2 regions of the Peribacillus sp. S4 genome follow, and region 2 is predicted to be linked to the other one. Evidence: riboswitches for the same ligand, from Rfam matches in the RefSeq annotation. Region 2 holds a riboswitch; the other holds the start of a gene.
What was found. Region 2 has a riboswitch for cyclic di-GMP ahead of ACJ9PY_RS18180 (anti-repressor SinI family protein). Riboswitches for the same ligand answer to the same signal wherever they lie in the genome.
Positions count from the first base shown of each region.

Region 1: another riboswitch for cyclic di-GMP. It lies ahead of sinI (DNA-binding anti-repressor SinI); the one in region 2 lies ahead of ACJ9PY_RS18180 (anti-repressor SinI family protein).

Region 1 covers NZ_CP175708.1:5,287,983-5,297,996, forward strand. The annotation lists gene ACJ9PY_RS25435 (YitT family protein) at 1-694, opposite strand, end outside; one part of gene prfB (peptide chain release factor 2) at 851-1,885, opposite strand; one part of gene prfB (peptide chain release factor 2) at 1,887-1,949, opposite strand; gene secA (preprotein translocase subunit SecA) at 2,099-4,612, opposite strand; gene ACJ9PY_RS25450 (helix-turn-helix domain-containing protein) at 5,032-5,355, shown strand; gene sinI (DNA-binding anti-repressor SinI) at 5,502-5,642, opposite strand; cyclic di-GMP riboswitch class I at 5,673-5,758, opposite strand; gene ACJ9PY_RS25460 (hypothetical protein) at 5,917-6,099, opposite strand; gene hpf (ribosome hibernation-promoting factor, HPF/YfiA family) at 6,389-6,946, opposite strand; gene ACJ9PY_RS25470 (flagellar protein FliT) at 7,199-7,543, opposite strand; gene fliS (flagellar export chaperone FliS) at 7,543-7,944, opposite strand; gene ACJ9PY_RS25480 (flagellar hook-associated protein 2) at 7,969-9,480, opposite strand; gene flaG (flagellar protein FlaG) at 9,495-9,857, opposite strand.
Region 2 covers NZ_CP175708.1:3,817,469-3,827,482, forward strand. The annotation lists gene ACJ9PY_RS18150 (hypothetical protein) at 1-113, shown strand, start outside; gene ACJ9PY_RS18155 (acyltransferase family protein) at 180-1,343, opposite strand; gene ACJ9PY_RS18160 (LytR family transcriptional regulator) at 2,756-3,685, shown strand; gene ACJ9PY_RS18165 (hypothetical protein) at 3,671-3,850, opposite strand; gene ACJ9PY_RS18170 (hypothetical protein) at 4,556-4,690, opposite strand; gene ACJ9PY_RS18175 (hypothetical protein) at 4,759-4,890, opposite strand; gene ACJ9PY_RS18180 (anti-repressor SinI family protein) at 5,788-5,913, opposite strand; cyclic di-GMP riboswitch class I at 5,932-6,015, opposite strand; gene ACJ9PY_RS18185 (ABC transporter ATP-binding protein) at 6,407-8,206, opposite strand; gene ACJ9PY_RS18190 (lasso peptide biosynthesis B2 protein) at 8,411-8,893, opposite strand; gene ACJ9PY_RS18195 (lasso peptide biosynthesis PqqD family chaperone) at 8,925-9,209, opposite strand; gene ACJ9PY_RS18200 (HPr kinase/phosphorylase) at 9,199-10,014, opposite strand, start outside.

The DNA.
Region 1 (10,014 bases), 1.5 Mb from region 2:
TGCCTGTTACACCCCGGTCCAGCTCATGTATGATAGCATCCCTTACTTCCATTTCTTTATTCGTGATGATCAGTGACATCTTCGAATGGTTCAATCCAATCTGGACAAGGTCGATCGTCTTGCTTGTCACATATAGTCCAATCAATGCATAAAGGCCTTTTTCAATATCAAAAACGATGGCAGCACTTAAAACGATGATTCCATCAATGACAGCCACACAGGTCCCCAATGACAGATGGGAATATTTATGGAAAATCTGTGCCGCCAAATCGGTCCCCCCAGTGGAACCCTTGCCCCGAAAGACGATCCCCAGCCCAAGCCCGACCATCATCCCCCCGCAAATCGAACCAAGCAATGCATCATTCGTCCATGCCTCCCAATCCTTTGTCAGAAATACCACTAAAGGCAGGAACAAGGTTCCAATCAGGCTTTTGGCTCCGAAATGCCTTCCGAGGATAATAAGCCCCGCAATGAACAAAGGGATATTAAAACCCCAAAGAACATAAGCCGGTTCCCAACCGAGAGTTGACCTGAGAATCGTGCTAATCCCGCTGACCCCTCCGGATGCGACCTGGTTAGGCAGTAAAAACACATTAAAACCAATGGCAATTATGGACGAACCGACAATCACCAATCCATACTCCGTTAACTTTTGAATGAAAGGATGCCTCTGCTCCCTGTATCTTCTCTTCATTTTGCATAAGTCTCCTCGAACCATCATTATTATCTAGTATTGGCCGAACGAGGTAGAGCATCCCTTTTCAATCCTGTAAATGTCAGCCAGAAGATTCATTAAAAAGGGAAATCATAAAAAAAGCCGGACCGGGGAAACCGGTCCGACTGGCTGATCTTATAATTTGGAACGCAAGTACGCATCAATGAACATATCGATATCCCCATCCATGACAGCTCCCAAGTTTCCGGTCTCCGCACTAGTACGGTGATCTTTAACCATGGAATACGGATGGAAAACATAAGAACGAATTTGGCTTCCCCAGCCAATTTCCTTTTGCTCCCCGCGGATTTCATCCAATTCCGCTTGTTGCTGTTCAATTTCACGTTGATACAATTTGGCTCTCAGCATATTCATGGCCTGGGCCTTGTTTTTGATTTGAGATCTCTCGTTTTGGCACGTTACCACGGTGTTCGTAGGTAAATGGGTGATCCGGACCGCCGAGTCCGTTGTATTGATATGCTGACCACCTGCACCACTTGCCCGGTACGTATCGATTTTCAAATCTTCCGTGCGTACTTCTATATTGATCGTCTCATCGAATTCCGGCATGACTTCACATGAAACGAATGAAGTGTGGCGTCGTCCTGAGGAATCGAAAGGAGAAATACGGACAAGACGGTGTACCCCTTTTTCCGCTTTCAAATAACCATAGGCGTTATGGCCTTTGAAAATTAAAGTGACACTCTTGATCCCAGCTTCATCACCTGGAAGGTAATCAAGGGTTTCCACTTTAAAGCCTCTTTTTTCACCCCATCTTGTATACATGCGCAACAGCATGGAACCCCAATCCTGGGACTCCGTACCGCCTGCACCAGGATGCAGTTCAAGAATGGCATTTTTCGAGTCATATTCTTCACTTAATAAAAGTTGAAGTTCAAAGTCATTCATCTTTTGTGCAAGAACCGTGATTTCTTCTTCCAGCTCAGCTAAAAGTTCTTGATCATTCTCCTCTTTCACTAATTCATATGTCAAATCCAGATTTTCATATGATTCATTCAGGTCGGACAATTGATTGACTTGTTCTTTCAAAGCATTCGTTTCATTGATGACAGTTTGTGCTTTTTGCTGATCATTCCAAAAATCGGGATGTGTCATCTCATTTTCTAGCTGTGCGATTCGTGCCTCTTTTTCATCTAAGTCAAAGAGACCCCCTAAAGTCCGTTAATCGCTGCGCTGTCCGTTCAAGTTCATTTCTTATTTCTGCTAATTCCATTTCTCTTCACCTCATTAAGTATGTTAAAAAAAATCCCTGAAGAGGGATTCCCTTCATTACAATAAACCTCTTCATTATATGCAAACTAAACATGAAAAGAGGCGGCTAGCCTTGGACTTAACCGTCTCATCTTCATTATACACCTAACTTTAGCCTAAATTGCCATGGCAATTCTTATATTTTTTACCGCTGCCGCATGGGCATAACGCATTTCTTCCAACGTCTTCCTTTTTACGGGCAGGGGCTTTTTTCACTTTTCCCCCGTCTTCTTCCTTCGGATTGACCGCTTGTCCTTTTATGACTTCCTTACGTTCCAAATTGTTGCGGATTTCAGCCTTCATGATGTATTTCGCGACTTCATCTTCCATTGAAGCAATCATCGCTTCAAACATCGCAAAACCTTCGGATTGATATTCACGAAGCGGATCGATTTGGCCATAAGCACGAAGGTGGATCCCTTGGCGCAGCTGCTCCATTGCATCAATATGGTCCATCCACTTACTATCGACTGCACGAAGAACGATTACTTTTTCGAATTCACGCATTTGTTCTTCAGATAGCTCTTCTTCTTTTTGGTCATAGCCTTCTTTCACTTTTGCTAAAATGAACTCAACCAATTCCGATTCGTTTTTCCCTTCCAAATCAGCCACAGTGATTGAACCTTCATTGAATAGGTTACCATTCAGGTAGTCGACAAGGCCTTGTAAATTCCAGCCTTCCTCATCGCCCATTGGAGCAAACGCGACAACATTTCGCTGGATGGATGCCGTGATCATCGTTTCGACGATTTCACGTAAGTTTTCACTTTCCATGACATCAAAACGCTGTTTATAGATAATTTCCCGTTGTTGACGGAGAACATCATCATACTGCAGTAATTGCTTACGTGAATCGAAGTTATTGCCTTCGACCCGTTTCTGTGCGGATTCAACGGCCCTTGTCACCATTTTACTTTGAATTGGCTGGGAATCATCCATACCTAGGCGTGCCATCATGTTTTTCATGTTATCCGAACCGAAGCGGCGCATCAATTCATCTTCCATTGATAAATAGAATTGAGTGACCCCTGGATCACCCTGACGGCCGGACCGGCCACGCAGCTGGTTATCTATACGCCTGCTTTCATGACGTTCCGTGCCGATGACAGCAAGGCCCCCAAGCTCCTTGACACCTTCACCAAGCTTGATATCCGTACCGCGACCTGCCATGTTAGTAGCGATCGTAACTGAGCCTTGATTACCCGCATTCGCAATGATTTCCGCTTCACGCTCATGGTTCTTGGCATTCAAAACATCGTGAGGGATGCCTTTTTTGGATAAATAGGCAGATATGACCTCAGATGTTTCGATGGCAACCGTACCGACAAGCACAGGCTGACCCTTTGTATAACGTTCGGCGATGTCTTCCACAACAGCCTTGAATTTCCCATCAGTTGTCGCATATATAAGATCTGCCCTGTCATCCCTGATGATATTCCTGTTTGTCGGGATCGCAATGACATTCATATTATAAATATTGCGGAATTCCTCTTCTTCCGTTTTGGCTGTACCGGTCATACCTGAAAGTTTTTCATACATCCTGAAATAGTTCTGGAATGTAATCGTCGCAAGAGTCATGCTTTCATTTTGAATTTCAAGTCCTTCTTTCGCTTCGATTGCCTGGTGGAGACCTTCACTGTAACGGCGGCCTTTCATCAAACGGCCGGTGAATTGGTCAACGATGACTATCTCGCCTTCCTGGACGACATAATCCACATCCAAATGCATGGAAACATGAGCCTTTAACGCCTGATTGATATGATGATTCAAAGTAACGTGACTAATATCGAATAAATTATCGATATTAAACGCTTTTTCAGCTCGATTCATCCCATCTTCCGTCAGCTGAACACCTTTTGTCTTTTCATCATATGTGTAGTCCGTATCTTTCTTTAAGGTTCTTACAAACGCATTGGCCTGGATATAAAGCTGAGCCGATTTCTGTGCCGAACCGGAAATGATCAATGGCGTTCTCGCCTCATCAATCAAAATCGAATCGACCTCATCGATGACAGCGAAGTGCAGCGGACGCTGTACCATTTGTTCTTTATATAACACCATATTGTCACGAAGATAATCAAAACCTAACTCATTATTCGTACTGTACGTAATGTCAGCATTATACGCTGCCTGCTTTTCTTCTTTAGAATGACTGTTCAAATTCAACCCGACGGTCAAACCGAGGAAATCATACAATACACCCATTTCGGTGGCATCACGGTGTGCCAAGTATTCATTGACGGTAACGACATGTACACCTTTACCGGTAAGTGCGTTTAAATAAACCGGCATCGTGGATGTTAAGGTTTTACCTTCCCCTGTTTTCATCTCGGAGATATTTCCATCATGAAGGGATGCCCCACCCATGATTTGAACACGGTAAGGATATAAGCCCAGAGCACGCTTTGCCCCTTCACGCGCAACCGCAAAAGCCTCGACAAGCAAATCATCAACGGTTTCCCCATTTTGATAACGCTCTTTAAACTCTTCCGTTTTGGCACGCAACTGTTCATCCGAAAACGCAGCAGTCTCATCAGCCAGCGCTTCGACCTGATCGGCGATTTTTTCTAAACGTTTGATTTCTCGCTTATTCGGATCAAAAACTTTATTTAATATATTAAGCATTCAATAACGCTCCTCTATTATGGTAATGATCGTTCAATGATAAAATTCATATAAGTAAGAAGAAACACACCTTCTATTATTACTAATGCACGCTTAATTTTACCACTTCTATCATAGAGGTACAACTTCATGTCACTTCGCTGGTATAGACCTGAATGCAATTCTTGCGAAAAACAATGGATTAATGAGGAGTAAAACTGTTAAAATAGGAGAAAGTATAAAAAATATGTTGCAAACTCCCCACTATTCCATATGCAAATGTGAATTATCCATAACCTTCCATCACTAGATGCTGTGTCCTCTCTAGAGATAGCATGTCAAGGTAATCCAACCTTACAGGCGTCATGTTTTGAATGATAAGGTGGGCTGCCGAAACTTATTAGCGGAAAATAAATAGAACATGTTTCGAGGTGGTATTGATGATTGGTGAACGTGTAAAAAAACTGCGAGAAGAAAAGAAAATGTCGATGACTGAACTTGCCGATAAAGCAGGTGTTGCAAAGTCTTATTTAAGTTCGCTCGAGCGGAACTTACAAACGAATCCTTCTATTCAATTTCTTGAAAAAATCTCCTCCGTACTTAACATCCCTGTTGATGCCCTGCTTTACGATGCACCAAATAAGGAAACCTTGGACAATGACTGGATGAGAATCGTTGAGGAAGCCATGAATTCGGGTGTCTCAAAACAACAATTCAGGGAATTCATCGAATTTAATAAATGGAGAAAAGATAAAGAAGAGTAGAGTGGTAGTGCACTAGTTTACCTACATAATCCTGAAGAATACAGTGAATAAGCTAGACTCACAAGAATCCCAAGGAAGAATAAACCCTATAAACAGCTATGAATCGAACCACTGTTTATAGGGATGTTCTCGAATTTGTTCGGAACCTATTTTCCATCGTTCTCCTCAAAAATTGCCTCAGGGCTTTCCCGTTTCAAAAAAGCAATGATTTCCTCTTTTTTGAAACCCAAGCTTCTTGCTTCAGAAATCAATTTCACCCATTCTTGATCCAGTTCCACATTAGCCACCTCTTCTACCTCCTAAAATACTCTTGTATTTCAGGCAGACCAGCCATCATAGTCAAAAGGACCTTAGACCTGTGCCTTTGCGCCCTCATTTTTCAAGGAGTTTGCCTTTGCCGTGGTATTTATTACCAAATACATTACCTATAATCATATTATAACGGATACGCACTCCATATATTGCTATTTTATGTCGGTAATCCACATAAATGCAAAAACTTTCATCCGACAAAATATTACAATATTAAGAAAATTTGAAGTTCAGGTGATTTTTCATAGACTAATTCAATTTCGTTTTGCTCTTCTTAAAATTTCTTTGGGGTGTATTGATTCTTTCGATTGTAAGTGCATCGTGGGCTTTTTGCGAAGTTAAATCCTCACCGCAGGTCGGGCAAAGCCACTTTCCATATTCCGCACTGCTAAAAGAAGCCCTATGGCATGTATGGCAATTCTTTCGATACAAATAATCCAACCCCCTCTGCACCTTGATCAAATTGTTTTCTACAAATAACTTATTGTTCCTTTTAAAGAACTGGCGATTCGAATATAGTGCAAAAGATAAGGGGATTTGAATAGGTAAAATTGTTAACCATTTATCTCAATGAAGAACAAATTTTGTTCTTTTAAGTGATCTTTGTGTTTTTTTTAGAGAACCAAAAGAAACAATCATTTTTACGTTCTAACGGATTCTATCAACATGCAAAAAAGCACAACCCAGAGGCTGGGCTGTGCTTTTGATCTTAGAATAATAATTAACTAGGTTCAATCAATCCATAGCGTCCATCTTTTCGGCGGTACACTACGTTTGTTGTATTAGTATCCGCATTCGTGTAAACAAAGAAACTGTGACCAAGCATATTCATTTGTAAAATCGCTTCTTCACTGTCCATTGGCTTTAAATCAAAGCGTTTATTGCGGACCACTTCAATATCATTATCGTCTTCGAATTCATCCACCACTTCGTCAGCTTCCGTATTGAAGGCGAATGCATCGGGTGTAGTCGATAGATTGTTTCGGAACTTGCGATTGACCTTCGTTTTATGTTTACGAATTTGGCGTTCAAGCTTATCATTGATCAAATCAATGGCAGCATACATATCCGCATTTTCCTCTTCAGCGCGAAGAACCAAATTCTGCATGGGAATCGTCACTTCGACCTTTGATGTATTATTGTTCACTTTTAAATTGACTAACACATTTGCATCTGGTGTATTGTTAAAATATCGTTCTAACTTGCCAATTTTCTTTTCGACGTATTCTCGAATTGCTGGAGTTACCTCAATGTTTTCACCGCGTACGTTGTAATTCATAAAGTGAGTCCTCCTTAAATTAAGACTATACAGTTAGATTCTACAATACCCCTCCGGTTCCTTTTAGAAACACATCATGAAATATGTCGAAATAATGAAACAACTGTCGGAAGGTTTGGAAAGGGTTGATGTCTGCCCTAGCTTCATTATATCAAATGCTATGCTAGAAAGAAAAAATTAAGCCTATTTTATTTACAGAAAATTTAAAAATATTTAACATCGAAACCATTTGGACTCCAAAATGGAAGGAAATCAATTTCTTTTATCATAGAACACGCCATCCACTGATAGACTTTCATACGGATTCGTGTATTTATTGGAGGACTTTTTCTTCTTATTCATTTCCTGGATATCCCGCTGTATCTCCTGCTTTTGGAGCTTCAGCAAGTGATTGACCCGTTGGTTGAGCAACAGGACTGCACGTCCCATCTGCTGCTCCTCACCAGTAAAAGGCGGTTTGATTTGAGAAAGGAGTCCATCCCGCCGATCGATCAGCTTTGTAACCCTTTCTATTTTAACATCACGCTCTGTGATCGTACGATCTTCCAGTACGGCAAGTAATTCAGCAGTCAAATCATGAAAGGCTCTAATCACCATTACACCTGACCGCTTTGGGTGAATTGTTTTTTCCGGTTGATCTGAATTACTTCCTTCCACATATTCCGGAACTCCGTAACAAGTCCTTCCACTTCTTCCAAAGCAGAAACGTCATTTTTCATATTCGCTTCGATCAAACGGCGGTTCATGAAATCATACAGACTCATCATATCTTTGGATACATCCGCATCCATATTCAGCGTCACCATCAATTCACGGATAATGGTTTGCGCCTTGATGATGTTCGTATTCTTCACTTCGATATTTCCTGCTTCAATGGCTTTCTTCCCAAGCATGATGAACTTCAAACAGCCATTATAAAGCATTAATGTAAGCTCTCCCGGTGATGCTGTATTGACTGAATTTTGCTGATACGATTGATATGGGTTATTCATTGCCATATTTAACTTCCTTTCCGACATACCTTAACTAAAATAAGAAGCTAACGATGCACTTTGGCTGTTTGCCTTTTGAATTGCTTTTTCCATCGCCGTGAACTGGTTGTAATAGCGCGATTCCAATTTCGTTAACTTGGCTTCAAATGTTGAAATCTTCTTATCCAGCCCATCAACCAATTTTCCGATTGTAAAATTGTTATTAACATATCCGGCCTTCCCGGCTTTTTCAGTAATCGCCTTCATGGATGATTCTATATCATCCCTTAACCGGCGTGCGAGCCCTTTGTCGCTCTTTTCCGACCCATTGGCCATGAACATATCATAGATCGCATTCGGATCCTCACTAATGGCTGCACGGAGCTTGTCCTCATCAATCGTTAATTTACCGCCTTCCAAATAATTCTTGGTGGTGGTGATTCCCAAACTGCTGAGATTGTTTTTTCCAGTGATTCCGTCCACCGAAGTGTATAGGGATGTCCTCATTGTGGTCAGGAGACCTTTTAAGGTAGAATCGCTTTTTAACGTTCCGCTCTTCGCTCTTTCTTCCCACAGCTTCACTTCATCCTCTGTCATTGCCTTTTTTTGCTCAGAGGTAAGCGGGGTAAAGGAGCGATATTTCGCTTCACCCGTTTTATCTTGAACCTTTTTAATGACTTCATTGTATTTATTCACAAACTGAGTGATCGTGTCCAGGATGGCATCGACATCAGCCGTTGATGAGAATGTGACTGTATCCGCCGTTTTTTGCTTTACCGTTATTTCCGCTCCATTAATCTGAAACGTATTCGAAGGCCGGGAAATGTCCAGGCCATTATAAGTAATCGATGCATTTTCTCCTATTGTGCCGCCAGCCCCTTCATTGTCACTGCTCATTTTTAGCACATTGAAGAATTCTCCAGTACCCCCTAACTCAATTTCAGGCCGATTTTTTGCATCACCGGTATTTTTAGCAGTGATGGAAAATTTCTGGGACGTCCCATCGAAAAATAGAGTCACTCCCGAGTTAGCATTAATTTTATTTATGACACTCTCTAACGTATCGTCCGCATTAAGGGTAAGTGTATACGGTTTTTCCACTGTTGCTCCATCTTTTACTTCCGTATCAAAACCGCCATCCTTATTGATGGCCAGTATCGTAATATCTTGAGGGGTCGTGATACCCAATTCCGATAATTTCTTTTTGGGTTCGGTAACAGCAGATTTTTCCGTACTTGTCATGGTTGCTGCCTTGGCAAGCCCATTCACTTTTATATTCCCGGAAAAATCACTGGTTGAATTCACATTTTTCACTGATACAGCATCTGGATTCGATACCATTACCTTCTTTTTAATGAAGGAAGACTGCTTCCCAATTCCATCACGAATGAGCGTATCCAATTCTGATAAAGCTGTATTCATCGAACGGTAATCATCCCGCTGCCACTCGGAATACTGCTTTTTCTGTGTCAGTTTATCCAATGGCACCCGTTCTGCCTGCATCATGCTCTTAACTAATTCATCAATGTCCATCCCGCTTGCTAAACCACTGATTCGTACCATAATTGATCACCCGCTTATATTTTTTCATCCACCATTATGCCGACAAACTCCGTCATTGCCGCATAGAAATCCAATAACTTCTTCGGGGGAATTTCCCTGATCGTCTCATCCGTCACATCATCCACTACCTTGACATAATACTCATTCAGCTTCTCATGATATTCAAAACGAACGGCCGTATGTGTCGGATTCAGGAAGGTGTTCAAACTATCCACCATTTCCCGCACCTTTTCTTGTGAAGGCTCAACAGTAGATTCCACTCTTTGTTCCGAATAGGCAAGTGTATTCATTTCACGCTGATAATAAGAACTGATTCCTTCCGAGATTGCTGTTCTAAGTTGTGAGGAAAGAATATTCGTGGATAAACTCTCCAGCATCTAAATAGCCCCCAATAGGATATCTTTACTTCTTATATCGGTTCTTACAGTTTTATATTTAGTGCGAAGGTTTGACTTTGGTTTCAACTTCAGACTAGAGAGTCTATAAAAAAAACTCCAGAAAAATATCTGGAGTCAACCATTAAAATTTGACCGA
Region 2 (10,014 bases):
AATCGGTTGTTGAGGGTAGTATTGGAGATATATACACCCGGACAGACGGCGGCACTACTACTACGCTTTATGTTAAAACAGGCACAGGAAACACCGGATGGGTTGCAAAGTAGGCAATTTGTAAAAAAAATTAACGGAGACATTAATTATAAAATGTCTCCGTTAATAATGTTTAAAATTCAAATGATCTTACGTTCCTCAGTCCTTTCAGAGTGTTGAATTCGTTGAATTTTAACACCTGTGAAGAGGAACTTCCCTATTTTCGTTTTTCTTATTAAAACGAAATCTATAAGGTAAGCAACAAAAATAGAAGCGGCTAGAATGCACAAATATGAAATATAGCTAGAGGTATCTAGATATTCTAAATAATAATATGAAATTACAACAATTACAGGTTGGTGAAGCAGATAAATAGAATAAGAAGAATCAGATAAATACCTAAGTAACTTATTTGTTTTATTTAAAAATTTGTATAATATGTGCATTGTTAATAATAATGAGTAGTATTTTGCTATTGTTGTAAAAACCAGTCCTACAACAGTAACAAGTAAATTTTCACTATTTTGAGTTAAATACGTGGGTATAAAGGCTAATATTGCAACGATTATACTTGCAACTACTCTCTTTTTAGTGAAATTGAAGAACAGGTTACTGTATTTGTCCCAAAAGATATAAGTTAACGTCCCCATAATAAAATAAGGTAAAAACGTTCCGAAGTTACTAAATGGCAATAAATCATGACTTACAGGGGATACTTTTGTAATAACCATAAAAAATAAACTTGAACTAAACGAAAAAAGTATGAACAAAATGTCATTAGAGAGATATTTAAGGTTCGCCAGTCTTTCTTTCATACTTCTAAAACAGTCACTATTTTTTGTTATAAATTTATCGATAAAATACAACAGGAAACTATAAATCATAACTAAATATAAGAACCACAAATGAGCTAAGGAGAATGTATCGCTCCAAGGGGTTATTTTATGTACAACATCTACGAAGGTGGATGATCCTTTGAATAAGACATCTGTGTATAGGAACTGTATAAAAACAAAGGTGTATAATGTGGCCAGAAGTGGTACACCGAGCCTAAGTAGTTTATTTTTTGAAAAAGAATGAATGCTATATTTCTTAACTGAATAAATTGCAAAATATCCAGCAATAAACATAAACAAAGGCATTCTAAACAAACTTAAAATTTGGGTTAATAAATGAATACCGTCATTAAAATCCTCTGGATCTGAATTAATGTTCCAAGGTATTGAAAACACTAACCCAACATGATAGAAAAAACCAAGTATACTTGCTAACGCTTTGCCGTTATCAAAATAATGTAATCTCAAAAAAAGCCCTCCTGAATATTATCCTAAATGTTGCATTCCAATTATAACTTAGTAATGGGAGTTTTGTCGTTGAAAAATGGATAATAATTCTAATACAAATTATTTTATTTAGATATTACTACAACGTACTCCAACAGTGGCGGATTAATAAATAAATTCGAGGAAAAAGAAGATTAATTCATCGGAACATACTGCGAGGTACACACTCACGGACGGCCCCAGGCCGTCTATTTTTCTTATGCTGACAATGGTATAGTGGACAAATACTATAACTTACTTGCACAAAGGATGCTTGACTCATTAAAACGATCTGCAGATGTATTTTTTCTTTTTCATTATTATTTATTATCACCATGACTTTGTTATAACCATGCCTCCCTCTATAAGTTAAGTACCACTAGTAATACAGAAAGTAATTACAATCCTTTTGTAGTTATAATTAAATTATTAACAACACGTTCCTTTATTGAAAATATATACAATATTATTGGAACTAACGGAAAAGGCAGCTTTTCGCCGCCTTTTATCTCACTCCGTACAATTGAATAATAAATTCGATCAACAACCTGTAAAAAAATCGGTTTTGAAGCCTGAAAATCCTCTGGCATCCTTTACACCTTAATCTTTCGGTCCAGCAGCCAATATGAAGCGAGGAACAATATTATTAATCCAATAACATCCAACCCGCCTGTCAAAAAGTAAATATTCCCCACACCTTCTATCCTACTTGAGACAAGCTAAACGACGTATTGCTAAAAGTCGGTACAGCCCAAATTTTATCCAGTTTCTGATATACCATTGTATGTTCAACCCAATTTTTAAACAAAACCATTCCTATAAACAGTAGAGACACTAATAGCCATCGAATATTTTTGATAAGTTGATTCTCTGCAAGTGTATGGTAAACACCTCATAAAAACAACATCCCACCGTCATACCCCCGCTTATCTGTAACAAGCCTACTAATTCCAAAATAATTTCCACCTGAGAGTCTGGCTGAAAATAACTAGTCGGAACCTTAAGAGCCACAAAAACAAAAGAGAAGGCCAATAAAATGGAAATCACCTGAAACAGCACACTTGACAATAATTTCACTTCCAAAGCTACGTCGCTGCAGACTGGGATTGTGAATCCACAATTGCACCTTCCCGCCGTAAATCATAAAATCAAAGTGAACATAATAAATGGCGAAGTGACTGATCGGGAAATCTATACTTCTCTGGTTGTCGGTTGTGCAATTTGACCTATTAGTATGCGGATTTTTAGAGGTTACAAGTCTTGTAGATGGGTAATCACGATTTAAACACCAAAATATGTCAAAGGTATTATAAAATAGTAAAATATACTATTCTTTTACTATGAAATTAAATATAATAGATGAAGTGGTTACAAAAAGAGGAAGGAAGTAAACTATGAGACATGAAAAAAAGAAGAAAAAGAAACGGACATGGCTGAAGGTAGTCGGGATAATTGTCCTACTTTTTATACTAGCCGGGGGAGCCTTTGCCTACTCCGTATGGAATTCACTGACTAAAACCGTTGACACGATGCATACACCAATAGACCGTACCACGGATAAACGAACGAAAGACCTTGCACTGTCAGATCAGGAGCCATTCTCGATGCTCATGCTTGGTGTCGATGAACGTGATGGCGACAAAGGCCGTTCAGATACAATGATCGTCTTGACAGTCAATCCACAAAAGAAATCAGTCAAGATGCTAAGCATTCCGCGTGATACACGGACCGAGATCGTCGGTCATGGGACACAGGATAAAATCAACCATGCATTTGCCTTCGGCGGCGCGAAAATGTCCATGGATACCGTTGAAAACTTCCTGGATATCCCAATTGACTATTATATGAAGATCAATATGGAAGGCTTTAAGGATATCGTTGACGCAGTCGGCGGCGTGACCGTTCAAAACGATTTGGACTTCACATCCGATGGCATTCATTTTGCAAAAGGTACGCATACCCTTAACGGGAAAGAAGCCCTTGCCTATTCAAGAATGAGACATGATGATCCGAGTGGAGATTTCGGCCGTCAATCCAGACAACGTGCCATCATCGAGGCTGTCATCAAGGAAGGCGCTAGCCTTTCATCATTGACGAAATACGATGAAGTCTTCGCTGCACTCGGTAATAATATCCAGACTAATTTGACGTTTGATGACATGATGGACATCCAAAAGAACTACAGGGACGCTAGCAAAAGCATTACCCAATCCTCCATAAATGGAAACGGAACGAAAATCGACGGAATCTACTATTATATTGTGTCGGATGAAGAAAAAGAAAAGGTTCAATCCGAATTAAAAGAACAATTATCCATCAAATAAGAAAAAATGAGAAGAGCTGTCCGGACCGCATCCTGACAGCTTTTTCATTTTCCCCGTCCAATATTCTGACAAAAAACGAACACCAAATGTAGAGATTTGTTGGAATTTTTGTTGTTTATTAGGCATGAAAAGACGGTATAATCTAATATGAGCTGATAATTCCATCTTCCCCTTGCCCCTTTCATCACTTGACACAATTATTCTTTGGACCCGGAATTCCATCAATCATCATTCATCATTCATCAACTATAATAAATGACCCTAAACAAAAGGAGTGGATTTAAATGAAAATCAAAGCAGGCAGCTGGGCTATGCTAAGCAAACAGGACAAAATGTTTATTCTGAAAGCCATCAGTGACCGTTCAAGAATGAAATATGTTTCATGAGAAGTGGATCTTTTCGCCATTACATGAGAGCAGCGCCTCTCCCTTTTCAATAAAACGAACTTGAGCCTGAAAAAGGAGAGGAATCTATTTAAACTGGTAACCCATACAAACACCATTCGCCTTTTTCCTTTACAACATACCAATTTTGTTCCAAAATAAACACCCTATAGCGAGATTTGAAGACCAGTGTAGCTCTGGTATTTCATAGGCCAATTTATGCTGCCTCCCAACCTAATCCAGACACTAGTTTTTCACTTTCTTAAATATCGACCTACATTATCATACTGAAACATCTGCACAGCCATATTTGTAAAAATACATGCTCCCGCTATTGCACATAATCTGCACGATTAAATCGCAGCTTTGAAACGCTTTTTCAACCACTCGGCCAATGAAAAATGATACAAGCTCCTAACCAGAAGAATACTCATTAAAAAAGCCTATTAGAATCTTACATTTACTCCTCGCCTTCATAGGTTTACTTTCATAAACGACAAAAAAGAAGCATGTTATGGACATGCTCCTTCATAATATGTAGCCCTATGAGTTCTTCAGATTTATTAGCGGCTTCTTCATCTAGTAAACCGCCAATCGTGACCAGGATGACCATCCCTGCCATAAAGGGAACGACCACCGGTTAGTTTTCAATACCCAACACCAATAAGCCCAAGACCAATTATCTACAAATCATATACTATCAGGTTGTTCAATGATCCCGCTTAATTTCTCCTTAATCTCCTCCACAAGTTCATTCACAGTAACATCTTGTCCAGACTCGCCCTTGGCAAAAGTGTCTTTTAAAATATCAAAAAAATCCATTAGAAATTTCCACTCCAATATATAATTGAGCCACGATTCCATACTGTTGTCCTAATATTTTTTTCAAAAATAAGGAATCTAGCTCATTTATTTGATAATCACATATATAGTAGGAATTGGCAAGCGGAAACTAGTTTATCAATATATAATTCACAGAAAATTAACAATTACTAAACATTAGTAGAAAGGATTACTAGTAAAATTAAATTATTTATGTGTTAAAGGAAAACAAAAAAGGACCGATTGCTCAGCCCCTTCGACACCCCGCACTATACTTGTCCCATAAAATAAGTCATTAATGAAATCAAAACTAAAATAATTGTAATATAAGTCCCAATAAAAATTTTCTTGCTTCTTTGTTTCTTTTCATAAACTTCCTCGAACGTAATGAATTTGTTTTTTGTCATCAAATAGTCTCCTTATATCTTGATGGCAGCTATCTGACATCGCCTTTTGCGAAGTCCCTTTGCTTAATCTCTATAATCTAGTATCGGCACATAACCAAAAATCCTTAAGTATTATTGACTATTTTTTATAGGCTATATTTCTCAAAATTACAGCACGATAAGACTAAAGCATTATGTACACTAACTAATTTCTATGATCATCCTGTTAAATCCTGCCTAGATTTCATTTTAATAATCTAAATTTTAAGCGCTTACTTTACAAAATTCATGATTATTTTTATCCAACCGCAAAATGCCAACCATAAAGGAACACTGAATAAAGTTCCCCACATTAATCCCTTCAAAAAGGCAATAGGTACATTCATAATAAAAATCCCCCTCAATAAGGTTTCATTTTATTATTATCGCCATTTTCTTTATTCTGGATACCTTTTTCGTTAATGAAAACAAAAAAAGAAGACTGATTAACAGCCTTCCCTAAGTATTTTTATTATCCCCTGATGTCTGCTTTGTTCTTTCCTTTTATGAACTCTCGCACTTCTTCAATAGATAATCCTAGACTTTTGGCCTCCAAAATTAGATAAATCCATTCTTCCCGTTCATTGTTAACTTCCATGATAAATCCCACCCAACTTGTGGTAACACAGCCATCTTAGCATTAAGCCTTAGACCTGTAATTTTGCGTCCCTACTTTTCAATAGGTTTGCCTTTCTCAAGAATATTTCACATTAATTATTAACCAAGATTAATAAATCTCTTGAATCCCTGTTTCCATGGTGCTGATTAAAACTATATTAATGTTAATTATACTTAAAAACGTAATAATAGCTCTTAATACTATTCGTTTTTTTATGTCATTTTTCAACATCTTTCATCAAAAAATGACATCATAACCAGAAAACACTGCTATAATACGCTTTCTTTACAACTCTTTTATTAATAATAGAATTATAATAGCATAAATAAGCTCGAATTTACTATTCTACAAAAATATTTTTTTAAAAATACGAGGACTAAGTGATTTAGTTTTAATTTATTTTTCCCACGAAAAAAGCCAGCATTACAAACCTTAATATGGCTGTAACCTGACTTTAACTCCAGTAAAATATTTACACACTTGATTCCATTTGGATACCTAATAAATTGCTAAACATCCCTCTTTTTTCATTCGCTAACTGGTTATATTCACCGACCTGAATGATTTCCCCCTGATCCATGACCAGCACTTGATCGGCATTGCGAATCGTCGTTAATCGGTGAGCTATGACGATGATGGTCATTTTTCCTTTTAATCTTTCAATAGCGGATTGAATCTTTGCTTCGTTCTCCGTATCCAAAGCACTCGTCGCTTCATCCAATACCAGGATGGCCGGTTTGCGTAAAATCGCTCTGGCTAACACTAGACGCTGCCTTTCTCCTCCTGATAGTCGGACACCCCGATCGCCGATGAGTGTATCCAAACCTTGTGGAAGCTTACTGACAAAATCAGCAGCTGCCGCGAACTCCAAAGACTCCCATATGGATTCATCACTTGCCTCAGGATCAATGATCAGCAAATTTTCCCTTATTGTTGCATTAAAGAGAAATGGATCTTGCGGGATATAACTTATGGACCTCCGCAGCGATAATAGTCGGTCATTAGTAAGGGGAATATCATCTATTCTGACTTCCCCCCTATTTGGGTGATTCAATCCCATTAATATATCTATTAAGGTGCTTTTTCCGGCACCCGATCGGCCGACAATAGCCGTCATACGGTTAGAGGGGATGTGTATGCTTATATTTTTAAGGGCATAAGTGCTCTCATTTTGATCATAACTAAAATAAACATCACGGCAATCCAATCCTCTTTTAATTTCAATAGGCATGATATTTTTATAATCAGATTCATATAACTCTCTTGCTTCTCTACATTCGTTTTGTAAATCCGACAATGCTTTAAAAGATGGAAGCGTAGATCCTATTTGCTCTAAATTTGATTGAATGCTAGTAAACCTTGGCCACAACCTTGAAAAAATAACCATGATCAGCATTAGTTGGGCTGGCTGGGCCATGAACATCTTTATCGAAAAAAACACAAAAATGGCAATTAAGACTGAGGATACAATTTTGAAGATCATCTGTGACGTCGTATTTAAGGTCGTTAACTTGATTCTGTTTCTTTCCATTCTCTCACTCAAAGATAGAAACCAACTCAAATGAGAGTCCTCTAGTGAATTACTTTTGATATCTTTCATTCCGTTAAGATGATCAGTCATACCTGCTAAATATGTTTGTGTTAACTGGAAGGTTTCCTTTCCAATAGACTGAGACTTTTTCACAAATTTCCGTGACGAAAAAATAAGGATGCCCCCAAAGGCTATGATAAAACTCGTCATTGGAACAGATAAATAGAAAGCTATTCCGATTTGAATCAAAGTAAAAATAAGAGAAGATATAAACTGTAAAAATAAATTAATTCCTGCACTTACATTGAAGGTTTCGTTTGTCATGATGTTGATAATATCGGATTTCCTCTTTTTTAAGTAAAATCCCCAATTGACCTGCAGCAGACTGCCATACGCATCATCCCTTAACTTTCTAACAAAACCTTGTTGGATTTTGACTCCCAAGATTGTTTGATTCCGCTTAAATACACTTTGTCCAACCATTAATATCACATAAACACCAAGTATTAATAAAAGACTGACCGTTTCCGGAATTCCTGTGAATAATCCATTAACCCAGCTTAAGAAAGGAACGTCATCCGTTTTTATATTCATTACACCGGTCAACCCAATCAATGGGATCAATAAGAAAATTCCTACCCCTTCTAAAAAGCTTACTAAAATCATACAAATAAGATTGATATATAATATTTTCCCCGAATAATCATGTATTTGTTTCGTAAAAAGTAAAAGATGCTTCATAACCATATCCTCCATTTGCAGGCCATATTTGACCGTTTCCTCCATGATACTGATAATAAAGCGCGAAAATGGAAGGAAAGGTATTAGGTATCCACTTTTCTAAGACTATTATTCACATTGAAGATAGTATGGGTGGGGTGGTGACACGTGGACTCCTGGATAAACCTTGGAGGGTTTATTTGGTTGAAATAGAATGTTATCAGATTAACCAGACTCTTGTTCTTTCAGGACTCCATTTTCGTTCTTTTTAGAGAACTTAGAAACAACAGTGAACCTATCCATCACTTCAGCTCCCGTTATATAAAAAGGTCCACTGCGAAGCCAAGCATGTGCAATGAGCCCTCCATTCTCATCTTTGGCTGTACCTAAATAAAGAGTGCTATCAATCTTTCGTTTTTCCAGCATCTTCATAGCCGCCATTGCCTTTACAAGACACTGGCTTTCCCATATGGTGTAGCGGCTCATAATATTTATAGCCCGTGAAACATTTGCTAAAATCTCTTTATCCGCTGCAATCAATTCATATGATGACTCTTTCATCTGTTCACCAAGTGTTGGGGCAACTTTTGAAAAGGAAATGCTTTTAAGATAACGGGCCCTGCCTAAATGTAAAAAGGCCTCGATATACAGCAGCTTTGTCTTGAAATTTAATCGAAGAAAAGTCTGAGCTTTCTTTGCGATATTCATTGTTTAGCCTCCTAGACTAAGATTCATGATACTAGGAATGGATGCTAACTAAGCCTTGTTCTAACAATTGACTTAAAAAGTCAGTGACATGTGACTGACAATCGGTTTGGTCGACATTGTATTGTGACTGTAATGTTGTAACTAACTCTTGAATCGTGATAGGCTCCTTCATTAACTCCCATATTTCCCCGCCCAGTTCACCTAAATTATAATATTTACCGTTAGCAACGCTTAACATCACTTTTTCCCCATCCATGTCACTTACTATGTTTCCTGGACTTTGGCTATATTTCGTATCAAGTTGATTAGTAATCATGAACTCTTTCCTCCCTTTTTAATACCTTTAAAATAATTTCCGATAAGTCTGGCGCCGTGAAGCGATTCGTTGGTCTACGTAATTGAAAAAACTCAATTTTCTTAATCATTTTGGCTGAAGTATTAAAATGCCAGTCCATCAATCCAGATCTTTGGATAAAAAAATTACGGTATGTATGATGATACAATTTATAAAATCTTTGAAGAGATGGTATAGGATTAATATCTATCTCGTCATTCTCTCCCTTGATCAATTCAAATACACCAGCAAGCGGGAGTTGTTCGGTAATAAACTGATCTTGAACAGGAACAGCGAATTTATCTTCTCTAACAATGAGTGGCTGATAGTGATTTGAATCCATTTCAAAATGATTTAAGCTTTCCAGCCATAATTTTTGTTGTGGGTATGAGGGTGTTACAATTGGTATATTTTCATTATTTAGCGTTACTGGTATAACATCATCACTCATGAGCTTATAGCCCCTTTTTAAAAAAGCTGAAGCAAGAGTGGATTTCCCAGCGCCAGAATCACCAACGATTGCATATGCCTTTCCATCTATGGCTACCGCACTCCCGTGTATAGGAAGGATTTTTCTTTGCATCAAAATGGCTCCCATGCATGTTCCGAGGATATAAAGACGAATCTCATCCTCTTGTGCTGAATCAATTGGACAAAATTCTATTCTATTTCCGCTTTGAATCAAAAAAATGGCCGTCTTGGAAATATAAAACATGATCCAGTCTTTCTTAATGACAAAATCATCATCAGGAACTGAATGCTCAGACCATAAAGCATGGAGATCAGC